One region of the Streptomyces sp. NPDC092370 genome, then DNA from elsewhere that is predicted to be linked to it. Evidence: riboswitches for the same ligand, from Rfam matches in the RefSeq annotation. Region 1 holds a riboswitch; the other holds the start of a gene.
The links. A riboswitch is a leader RNA that binds a small molecule or an ion and turns the genes downstream of it on or off. The one in region 1 is predicted to bind cyclic di-AMP.
Positions count from the first base shown of each region.

Region 2: another riboswitch for cyclic di-AMP. It lies ahead of ACIQHQ_RS16905 (M23 family metallopeptidase); the one in region 1 lies ahead of ACIQHQ_RS25195 (NlpC/P60 family protein).

Region 1 is NZ_JBIVQO010000008.1:343,982-348,748, forward strand. It holds gene ACIQHQ_RS25185 (hypothetical protein) at 16-369, shown strand; gene ACIQHQ_RS25190 (hypothetical protein) at 347-1,282, opposite strand; gene ACIQHQ_RS25195 (NlpC/P60 family protein) at 1,583-2,758, opposite strand; cyclic di-AMP (ydaO/yuaA leader) riboswitch at 2,766-2,939, opposite strand; gene pcrA (DNA helicase PcrA) at 3,254-4,767, shown strand, end outside.
Region 2 is NZ_JBIVQO010000005.1:19,608-24,374, reverse strand. It holds gene ACIQHQ_RS16915 (dihydrofolate reductase family protein) at 1-916, shown strand, start outside; tRNA gene ACIQHQ_RS16910 (tRNA-Met) at 1,734-1,807, shown strand; cyclic di-AMP (ydaO/yuaA leader) riboswitch at 2,107-2,263, shown strand; gene ACIQHQ_RS16905 (M23 family metallopeptidase) at 2,275-3,309, shown strand; partial or broken gene ACIQHQ_RS16900 (aldo/keto reductase) at 3,436-3,618, shown strand; gene ACIQHQ_RS16895 (PrsW family intramembrane metalloprotease) at 3,623-4,767, opposite strand, start outside.

The sequences.
Region 1 (4,767 bases):
TTAGGCTCCGGCCCCATGGACGTACTCATCCACCTCTTCGTCGGCCTCCACATCATCGGCATCGCCTCGCTCCTGGGCGGCTTCCTGACCCAGATGAAGGCGATGGGCGAGGGGACCGCACGCTACACCCCCGCGATGCTGCACGGCGCGCTGACGATGCTGGTCACCGGTGTGATCCTGGTGGGCCTCAACCAGGCCGACGACCAGTCCGTGAACAACGTCAAGATCGGCGTGAAGCTGGCCCTGCTGATCGTGATCCTGGGCCTGGTCTACGTGAAGCGGGACGACGAGAAGGTGGACAAGGGCCTCTTCGGCCTGGTCGGTCTGCTGACGACGGCGAACATCTTCATCGCCGTGCTCTGGACCTGATCCGGGAGCGCCGAGCGCGGGCCGAGGCGAGCGCCCAGGCCGTGCACCCGACCCAGGCGGCCACCGCGACCCACAGCAGCGCCTCTCCGGCGACGCCGAGCCAGGGGGCGTCCAGGGCGTCGGCGACGGCCAGGGCGGCCGCCGCCGTCACGACCGCGGCGAACACCGTCGACCAGCGCCGCACGTCGTACTGGTGCCGGGGCCAGAAGAGCTCGGCGAGGAACAGGGCGACGCACGCGATCAGGGCGAGCACGAGCAGCGTGACGGTCGTCGTGCGCAGGGAGTCGGTGTTCTCCTCGTTCCACAGGTACAGGTGTGCGCTGTCGGCGCTGAGGAGCTTCGCCCCGGCCAGTGAGGAGAGGGCGAGGGCGCCGGCCGCGAGCCAGTGATCGCCGCGCCCTTCCTCCACCTGCCGGGGCTGGAAGCGGAACAGTGCGAGGCAGTAGAGCGCGAGGCCCAGCCAGAACAGGACCAGGGCCGCGTGGGCGAGCCAGGCCACCGCATCCGCAGCGGCGAGCGTGGCGCCGAGCACGGCGAGGCCCTGGGTGGCCACGCAGCGCAGGAAGACCGTTCCGCGCCGCCCTGTGGCCTGCACGCCGAGCAGCGCCGCCCAGAGCAGCATGGCGAGTGCCAGCAGCGCCTCGGCGAGCGGCTGCGGACCGGTCGCGGAGAAGCCGGTGCCGAGCACGGCGGTCGTCGCCACGGTGGTGAGCGCCGCCGCCATCTCCGCCCGCCACTCGCCGTGGGCCCGCTGGGCGAGGCCCGTGGCCGCCACCAGCCAGGCCGTACAGGCCAGAGCGAGGGTGATGCGGGAGAGGACCTCGTAGCCCGCCGAGTCGAGACCGACCGACACGACACCGGTCGCCAGCGCATACGTCGCCCACCAGGTGGCAAACGGGGAGGGACCGGACATGGTGCCGATGCTAGTGCCGCGGCAGGCAACGTTCGCCCCGTCGCGACGCCCGGCACGCTCCCTTGAGCTCTGCGAGCAGGGGGCACCCCCACTCGCCGCACCGGCCGAAAACCCAAGCGCATCCCGTACGAGGACGTCCGGCCGGCACTTTCCCGAGCTCTTCGAACAGGGGGCACCCCCAGAGCACGCACCGGACGCCGCGCCTCAACGGGCAAACGTTGCCTGCCGCGGCACTGGAGGGCGTCGGACGCGCGAGGAGAGGGGCACGCGCACGTGCCCCTCACATCGCGACGAGACCGCTCAGGCCGGCCGCACCACGCTGTGGACGGCCGACTCACCGTCGTAGAAGATCGACTCCTCGCGCACGTACGTGCCGGGCTTCGGGGCGTGGATCATCATGCCGTTGCCGATGTAGATCCCGACGTGGGTGACATCGTCGTAGAAGAAGACAAGGTCGCCGGGCTGGGCCTGGGAGAGCGGGACCGTGGTGCCGGCGTCGACCTGGTCGTAGGTGGTGCGCGGCAGGTCGACGCCCGCGGCCTTCCAGGCGGCCTGGGTGAGGCCGGAGCAGTCGTAGGAACCGGGCCCGACGGCGCCCCACACGTACGGCTTGCCGATCTGGGCGCGCGCGAAGGCGAGCGCCTTGTCGGCCTTGGTGGCGTACGAGGAGTCGGCCGGGACCGTCGAGGTGGACGAACCGGAGCCCGACGGCCCCGACGACGAGCCGCCCTCCTGCTGCCGCGCGGCCTCTTCCTGTGCCTGCTGCCGCGCGGCCTGCTGCCGGGCCAGCTCGTCGGCCTTGCGCGCGGCCTCCTCCCGCTGCTCCCTCTCGATCGCCGCGAGCCGCGCCTTCTCCTCGGCGGTCAGCCTCGACATCAGCTCGCGCGCGTCCGCGAGCTTGCGCTGGACGGTGGCCTTGGCCGTCTTCAGATCGCCCTGCGACTCGGTGAGCGTCTCCAGGCTCTCGGTGGCCTCCTGACGCTTCTTCATCGTTTCGGACTGCTGCGTGACGTAGTCGTCGACCGCGACCTTCTGACGGCCCGTCATCCGGTCCATCAGCTGGGCCTGGTCGAAGTAGTCCTGCGGGGTGTCCGCGAGCAGGAACGTCGCCGTGTCCGGGGCGGCGACACCGGTGCGGTACTGGGCGGAGGCGTAGGAACCGAGCTGATCACGCGCCTCGTTGAGCTTCTGTGTGCGCTGGGCCACGTCGTCCAGGAGGGTGTCGACGCGCTTGCGCTGCTTCGCGGTCTTCTCCTTGGCCGCGTTGTACTTGTCGGTCGCCGACTCGGCCTGCCGGTACAGGTCGTCGACCTTCTTCTCGACTTCCTCCAGGCTGGGCTTGCCGTCGGCCTCGGGAGTGGCGTTGGCCGACTGGGACAGCAGGGCCACGGAGGTGAGGGCCGCCGTTGCGAGGGCGGGGGTCCGTATGCCTGCTACGCGCGTACCCGTAGGACGCGACTTGCGGTGCGACGCCAAGGGAGGCGACTCCTTCCACGTTCCGCCTACCGGGTTAGCTGTCGGGTTCGGGCGGATGGTTCGGAAGGGTTGCCCTACGGCCTTCTCCGCACAGGGAGTCGGGCCGATTCACCCCAGGTTCACGGTTGGGTCCCCGGCTCCGGCTGCCGCTGCGGCACACCGGACTCGGCGGAGGCCGCGCGGCCCGGCGACGTTCGCCGGTGGGGGTCATGCGGCCTGGTCGCACCGTAGCCAATTCGTGTGGCCCCTGTGAAGGTTGATGGGTGATATGCCCGATACATTTTCGTGACCTCCCCCATGAGCGTTGCGCACAGTGACTGATCGAGGGAGTTTGGTCATGAGTTATCCGCAATTGGATCAGGCGTAGCAGCCTGTGATCATGCCGTCATGCAGGGCGATAACGCGCCGCCGGATGGCCGACGGGAGCCCGTGCGCGCGGCGATGTTTCCAGGGCGGCGGCGGGCTGTCAGTGGGGCGCCCTAGACTCGGAGAGCGATGAGCAGCCTCTTTGACGACAACTTCCTGGCGAACCTCCAGGCCCAGCGGGGCCCCGCGGACGAGCCCTCGCCGCCACCCGAGGACGATCACGTACCGGAGTCGATTCCGGACGATCTGTTCGGCGGGAAGTTCGACCTGCCCCCGGACCGATGGGGGTCCCCCCGCTCGAGCGGAGCCGAGAGCGGGGGAGGCTACTACCGGGACGGCGCCCCCCGCCCGGTGGTGGACACCGCCACCCTCCTGGAAGGGCTGAACGACAACCAGCGCGCCGCCGTCATCCACTCCGGCTCCCCGCTGCTCATCGTGGCCGGCGCCGGCTCCGGCAAGACCCGCGTGCTCACGCACCGCATCGCCCACCTGCTCGCCGAGCGGGACGTGCACCCGGGCCAGGTCCTCGCGATCACCTTCACCAACAAGGCCGCCGGCGAGATGAAGGAGCGCGTCGAGCAGCTCGTCGGCCCGCGCGCGAACGCCATGTGGGTCATGACGTTCCACAGCGCGTGCGTGCGCATCCTGAGGCGGGAGAGCAAGAAGCTCGGCTTCACCTCGTCCTTCTCGATCTACGACGCCGCCGACTCCAAGCGTCTGATGGCCCTGGTCTGCCGCGACCTGGACCTCGACCCCAAGCGCTTCCCGCCGAAGTCCTTCAGCGCCAAGATCAGCAACCTGAAGAACGAGCTGATCGACGAGGAGGACTTCGCCGCCCAGGCCACCGACGGCTTCGAGAAGACCCTCGCCCAGGCCTACGCCATGTACCAGTCGCGGCTGCGCGAGGCGAACGCCCTCGACTTCGACGACCTGATCATGACGACGGTCAATCTGCTGCGCGCCTTCCCGGACGTCGCCGAGCACTACCGCCGACGCTTCCGCCACGTGCTGGTGGACGAGTACCAGGACACCAACCACGCCCAGTACGCCCTGGTCCGCGAGCTGGTCGGCACCTGCGAGCACCCCGTCGACGTACCCCCCGGCCCGGACGACGTGCCGCCGGCCGAGCTGTGCGTGGTGGGTGACGCCGACCAGTCGATCTACGCCTTCCGCGGCGCCACGATCCGCAACATCCTCCAGTTCGAGGAGGACTACCCGGACGCGACGACGATCCTCCTGGAGCAGAACTACCGCTCCACGCAGACCATCCTCAGTGCCGCCAACGCGGTCATCGAACGCAACGAGTCCCGCCGCCCCAAGAACCTGTGGACCAACGCGGGCGCGGGCGCCACGATCACCGGTTACGTCGCCGACACCGAGCACGACGAGGCTCAGTTCGTCGCCGACGAGATAGACCGCCTCACGGACGCCGGAGAGGCCAAGGCCGGCGATGTCGCCGTCTTCTACCGCACCAACGCCCAGTCCCGTGTCTTCGAAGAGGTCTTCATCCGCGTCGGGCTGCCCTACAAGGTCGTCGGCGGCGTCCGCTTCTACGAGCGCAAGGAGGTCCGGGACGTCCTGGCCTACCTGCGGGTGCTGGCCAACCCCGAGGACTCGGTGCCACTGCGCCGGATCCTCAATGT
Region 2 (4,767 bases), on a different contig from region 1:
CACGGCCGCCGGGAAACCGGAGTACCCCTTGAAGGTCACCGTCAGCGGCTCCGGCGACCTCGACCCGGACGCCCGCTTCTGGCACACCGGCGGTGAGAAGGTCCTCTACACGACCGACCGGGGAGCCGGCCGCGCCCGTGCCCTCGACCTCGCCACCGACGTCGTCCCGCTCGGGCCCGACCTCGACTGGCGGCGGCTCCTCACGCACCTGCACGACGTCCGGGGGGTACGCCGGCTCATGGTCGAGGGCGGTGGCCTGATCCACACCCAGCTCCTCACCCAGGGCCTCGCCGACGAACTCCAACTGGTCCTCGCCCCGCTCTTCGTGGGCGACCCCCGGGCGCCCCGCCTCTTCGGCCCCGGCGGCTACCAGGGCGGCCGCCTCCGGCTGCTGGAGTCACGGCGGATCGAGGACGTCGTCCTCATGCGCTACGAGCCGACGGCCCCGGGCACCGGCCCGCTGCCCGCCGCGGCCGACCACCACTGGCTGGCCCTCGCCTGCGAACTGGCCGGTCGCTGCCCGCCCTCGGACACGGCGTTCAGCGTGGGGGCGGTGGTGGTCGCCGCCGACGGCACGGAACTGGCCCGCGGCCACTCCCGCGAGGCCGGCGACCCGGTCGTGCACGCCGAGGAGGCGGCCCTGGCGAAGCTCGACCCGGCCGATCCGCGCCTCCCCGGCGCGACGGTGTACAGCAGCCTGGAGCCCTGTGCCCGCCGCGCCTCCCGCCCCGCACCCTGCGCCCGGCTGATCCTCGACGCGGGCGTACGGCGGGTCGTCACGGCCTGGCGGGAGCCGGACACCTTCGTCGCCGACGCCGACGGCAGCGGCCTTCTCTCGGCCGCCGGAGCGCAGGTCGTCGTCCTGCCGGAGCACGAAGAGCGGGCCAAGGCCCCGAACCGCCACCTCCCGGGCTGAGTGCGGGCCGATCGGCCCGACACATCCCCCGTCCGCACCGCCGTCCGGGTCGCGCCGCCTCCAGGGTCGGGACGACGGCGCGGAGGCGGCGGCCATCAGGCCGGCGCGCAGACGAAGGACGGCAGCACTGTTCTTCCAGCCGCCGCTCATCGCACTCGCCCTCCTCGTCCCCTCCCGCCGGTCCGACGGCCCGGTCGCCCGCACCATGGGCCCGGCCCTCCCCCCCCGACACCCCCTTCGCGCACCCGGTGTCCTCGTCGGCCGGGCTCGGCCGAATGCCGTGCGCGAGCACCTCACCGCCGGGCGGCAGCCCCGGCGGTGAGGCGTACCTCACAATGCGGGACAGCGCGTACGGCTCGTACCGGCACCGGGCCGGGGGCGTACGAGACCGTCGTCTGTCCGGCCGGCGACGCGGAGGGCCGGGGCTGCGCCGCGGAGCGCGAGGACGCCCTGGCCGCCGCACACGGGCCCCGCTGTTCGCCGTCACCGCCGAGCGGCGGCACGCCGAGAAGGCCGGCAGATCATGGACGCCTGGTCGGCCACGCCGCGCCGCACACCGGGGAGAGGGTGCATCGCGGGCCGGCTGGGCCGGGTCGGTCTGGGCCCGGGCCGCCGAGACCGTGCGGCACACGCCCGGCGGGAACGGATCGGCCGGCCCGTCCCCGCCGCTCACAAGCCGGCCGTACGGACCCGGCCGGCCGGGTCCGACGACCCGTTCACCGCCCGGGAAACCCTCACCCACGCGGGCACCTTGGGCGGCTGAGCGGTGGGTGTGCGCGAACCGTCCCGCGGATGGCGTACACTGGAGTCACAACGGCGCGGGGTGGAGCAGCTCGGTAGCTCGCTGGGCTCATAACCCAGAGGTCGCAGGTTCAAATCCTGTCCCCGCTACTGAAGGCCGAGGGCCGGAATCCGAAAGGGTTCCGGCCCTCGGTGCATTTCCTCGTCACACCGCCGACGTCCCTTACGGTCGGTGAGCGAACCGTCCCACCGCGCATAACAACTGACGCACCGTCAAAACTCGTCAGTCACTTGTGATGCGGTCAACTCGTCCGATTTAAGCCGGTCATGGCAGGTAAGTCCGCGTGAAAAAGGTTAATGATCAAGTGGAATCGCTGGAATACCCCTCGCGCCTCCATTAACGTTCGATAACGCAGCGCGGTCGTCCCAGCCGTCACAGAAGGCGGCTCCGTGCGCACGCGCCGAATCCCGAAAGGGAACCGGGGAACCACCACTTGGGGTGAATCGCGCGGATGCCACCGTGGAAGCACGGCGGGTATACGCGCGTAGGAGACCTTCCTGCTCCGAACCCGTCAGCTAACCCGGTAGGCGAGAAGGAAGGAAAGGAGCACGCCCACGTGGCGTCCAACCGGCCTGCCCCCGCGGCCCCGTTCGCGCCGAAGCGCGACACCGACACCTTCGGCTACGGCGGTCAGCGCACCGACGAGGGCCCGTTCCAGGAGTGGAACCCCACCGAGGAGTCCATCCGTCCCGTCCGTGGCCGGCACCGCGTCACCAAGCAGCGCGGCGGAGGTCTCGCCCGCAGTTCCACCGTCCTCGGCGTCGGTGTCATAGCAGCCGTGGGTGCCGGCGGCATGGCCAGCGCCCAGACCGGCAAGCCCCCGGTGTCCATCTCCGTGCCGGACCTGCCCTCGGTGGGTTCCCTCATCTCGGACGACGACACCCCCGAAGGTTCCGCCACCCCGCTCAGCAGCCTCGGCACCGCCACGGCGGAACCCGAGCAGGGCACCTCCGGTGCGGGCGCCGGCGAGGCGCTGCGCGCCCGGATCATGGCGCAGGTCGAGCTCCAGCAGGACCAGATCGAGACCAAGGCCGCCCAGGACGCAGCAGCCGCCGCCGAGAAGGCAGCGGCGGAAGCCGTCGCCAAGGCGGAGAAGGAAGCCAAGGCCAAGGCCGCCGAAGCCAAGAAGAAGGCGGAGGAGGAGGCCGAGAAGAAGGCCGAGGCCGAGCGGCTCGCCGCCCTCGCCAAGCAGTACACGCTGCCGACCTCCTCGTACACCATCACCTCCAGCTTCGGCCAGGCCGGTGCCTACTGGTCCTCCGGCTACCACACCGGCCTCGACTTCGCCGCCCCCACGGGCACGCCGATCAAGGCGGTGCACAGCGGCACCATCACCGAGGCGGGCTGGAACGGCTCGTACGGCTACAAGACCGTCCTCACCCTCGATGACGGCACCGAGATCTGGTACGCGCACCAGTCGTCCATCGGCGTCAGCGTCGGCCAGAAGGTCAGCACCGGCGACGTCATCGGCCGCGTGGGCGCCACCGGCAACGTCACCGGGGCGCACCTCCACCTGGAGGTCCACTCCGGTGGATCCGCGAGCGGCATCGACCCGATGGCGTGGCTGCGGGGCAAGGGACTGAACCCGTAAGCCGCACAGATCCGTTGCAGCACCGGCGGCCCTGACGACGACCCCTCGACGTCAGGGCCGCCGGTTTTCCGGCGCGGTGTTGGCGGGAGCTTCGCATCCCTGGTGGAACGAGGTTCCCCTGCGGTCGTTGCCGCTGAGCAGGACGTCCCCGTGGCCGCGCCGGCCCTCGCCCGCCTCGCCGCCCGGCCGACCGTGGCAGCGCCGATCGCCTCCGCACGGACGGTGGAGCAGCCGGCCGCACTGGCCGGCGTCGGAGAGCCGACCTTCTCGCAGGCCCAGCTCGATCGGCTCACTCAGGCCTCGGCCTGAGCCCTCAGAAACGGTACGGGTTGTACGCGGGGTAGGGCGCCGGCTGGTGGCCGTAGCCGTGCACGCCGTACACCGGCCAGGGCGGGGCCACCACCGGAACCGGAGGGGCCGTGATCCGGGCCGCGTGGTCCAGTGCCGGGCGGGCCACCTCCCGGCGCCGCCACAACTCGCCGAGCAGCTCCCCCTCCCGCACGGCGAAGCCGGAGCCGGTGCCGCCCCGCCGGGCCCGGTGCCGCAGGAATGCCAGCGATGTCGCGTACGCCTCGTACCGCGCCACCTCCCGGGCCGCCGCCCTGCCCGCGTGCCGGCGGGCGTACTGGCGGGCGATCCGCCGGGCCCGCATCGAGCCGAGCGCGAACGGCTCGGCGGGGGTCAGCCAGCCGGCCACGGCGTAGGCGGGCAGCTCCGCCCGCACGGTCTTCAGCTCCCGCTGCCGGGTCCAGATCACCAGCCACGTCAGCAGCCCGAAGATGGGCACCATGAACGCCGCGTACACGGCGAAGAACCCGTACTCGCCGAACGCCGACGAGCCGTTCCACATCGCGTGCATGCCCATCGCGAGCAGCAGCCCGGACAGCGGGAAGGCGACGCGGCGCAGACGCCGGCGCTCCGCCGAGATGGCGGAGATGCCGAAGCCGATGCCGGTGAGGACCGTGAACAGCGGGTGCGCGAACGGCGACATGATGATGCGCACGAAGAAGGTCGCCGCCGTGACGGACGCGATGCCGGTGCCGCCGGTGAGCTGGTCGGTGCCGAAGGCGGTGCCCAGGTAGAGGATGTTCTCCGTGAACGCGAAGCCGGTGGCGGTCACTCCGGCTATGACGACGCCGTCGACGATGCCGGTGAAGTCGCGGCGACGGAAGAGGAAGACCAGCAGGACGGCCGCCGCCTTGGCCGACTCCTCGACCACCGGCGCTATCACCGTCGCACCCAGGGTGTCAGCGCTGGACGGGTCCGCCGTCGCCGTCGCTATCCATCTCGTCGCGAAGCTGTTGGCGACGATCGCTATCAGCGCCGCCGCGCAGGCGCCCCAGGCGAAGCAGAACAGCAGGTTCCGCCAGGGGCCGGGCTCGACCCGGTCCAGCCAGCGGAACGCGGCTATCAGCAGGGGCACCGGGAGGACGGCCAGCCCCAGCCCGACCAGGAACC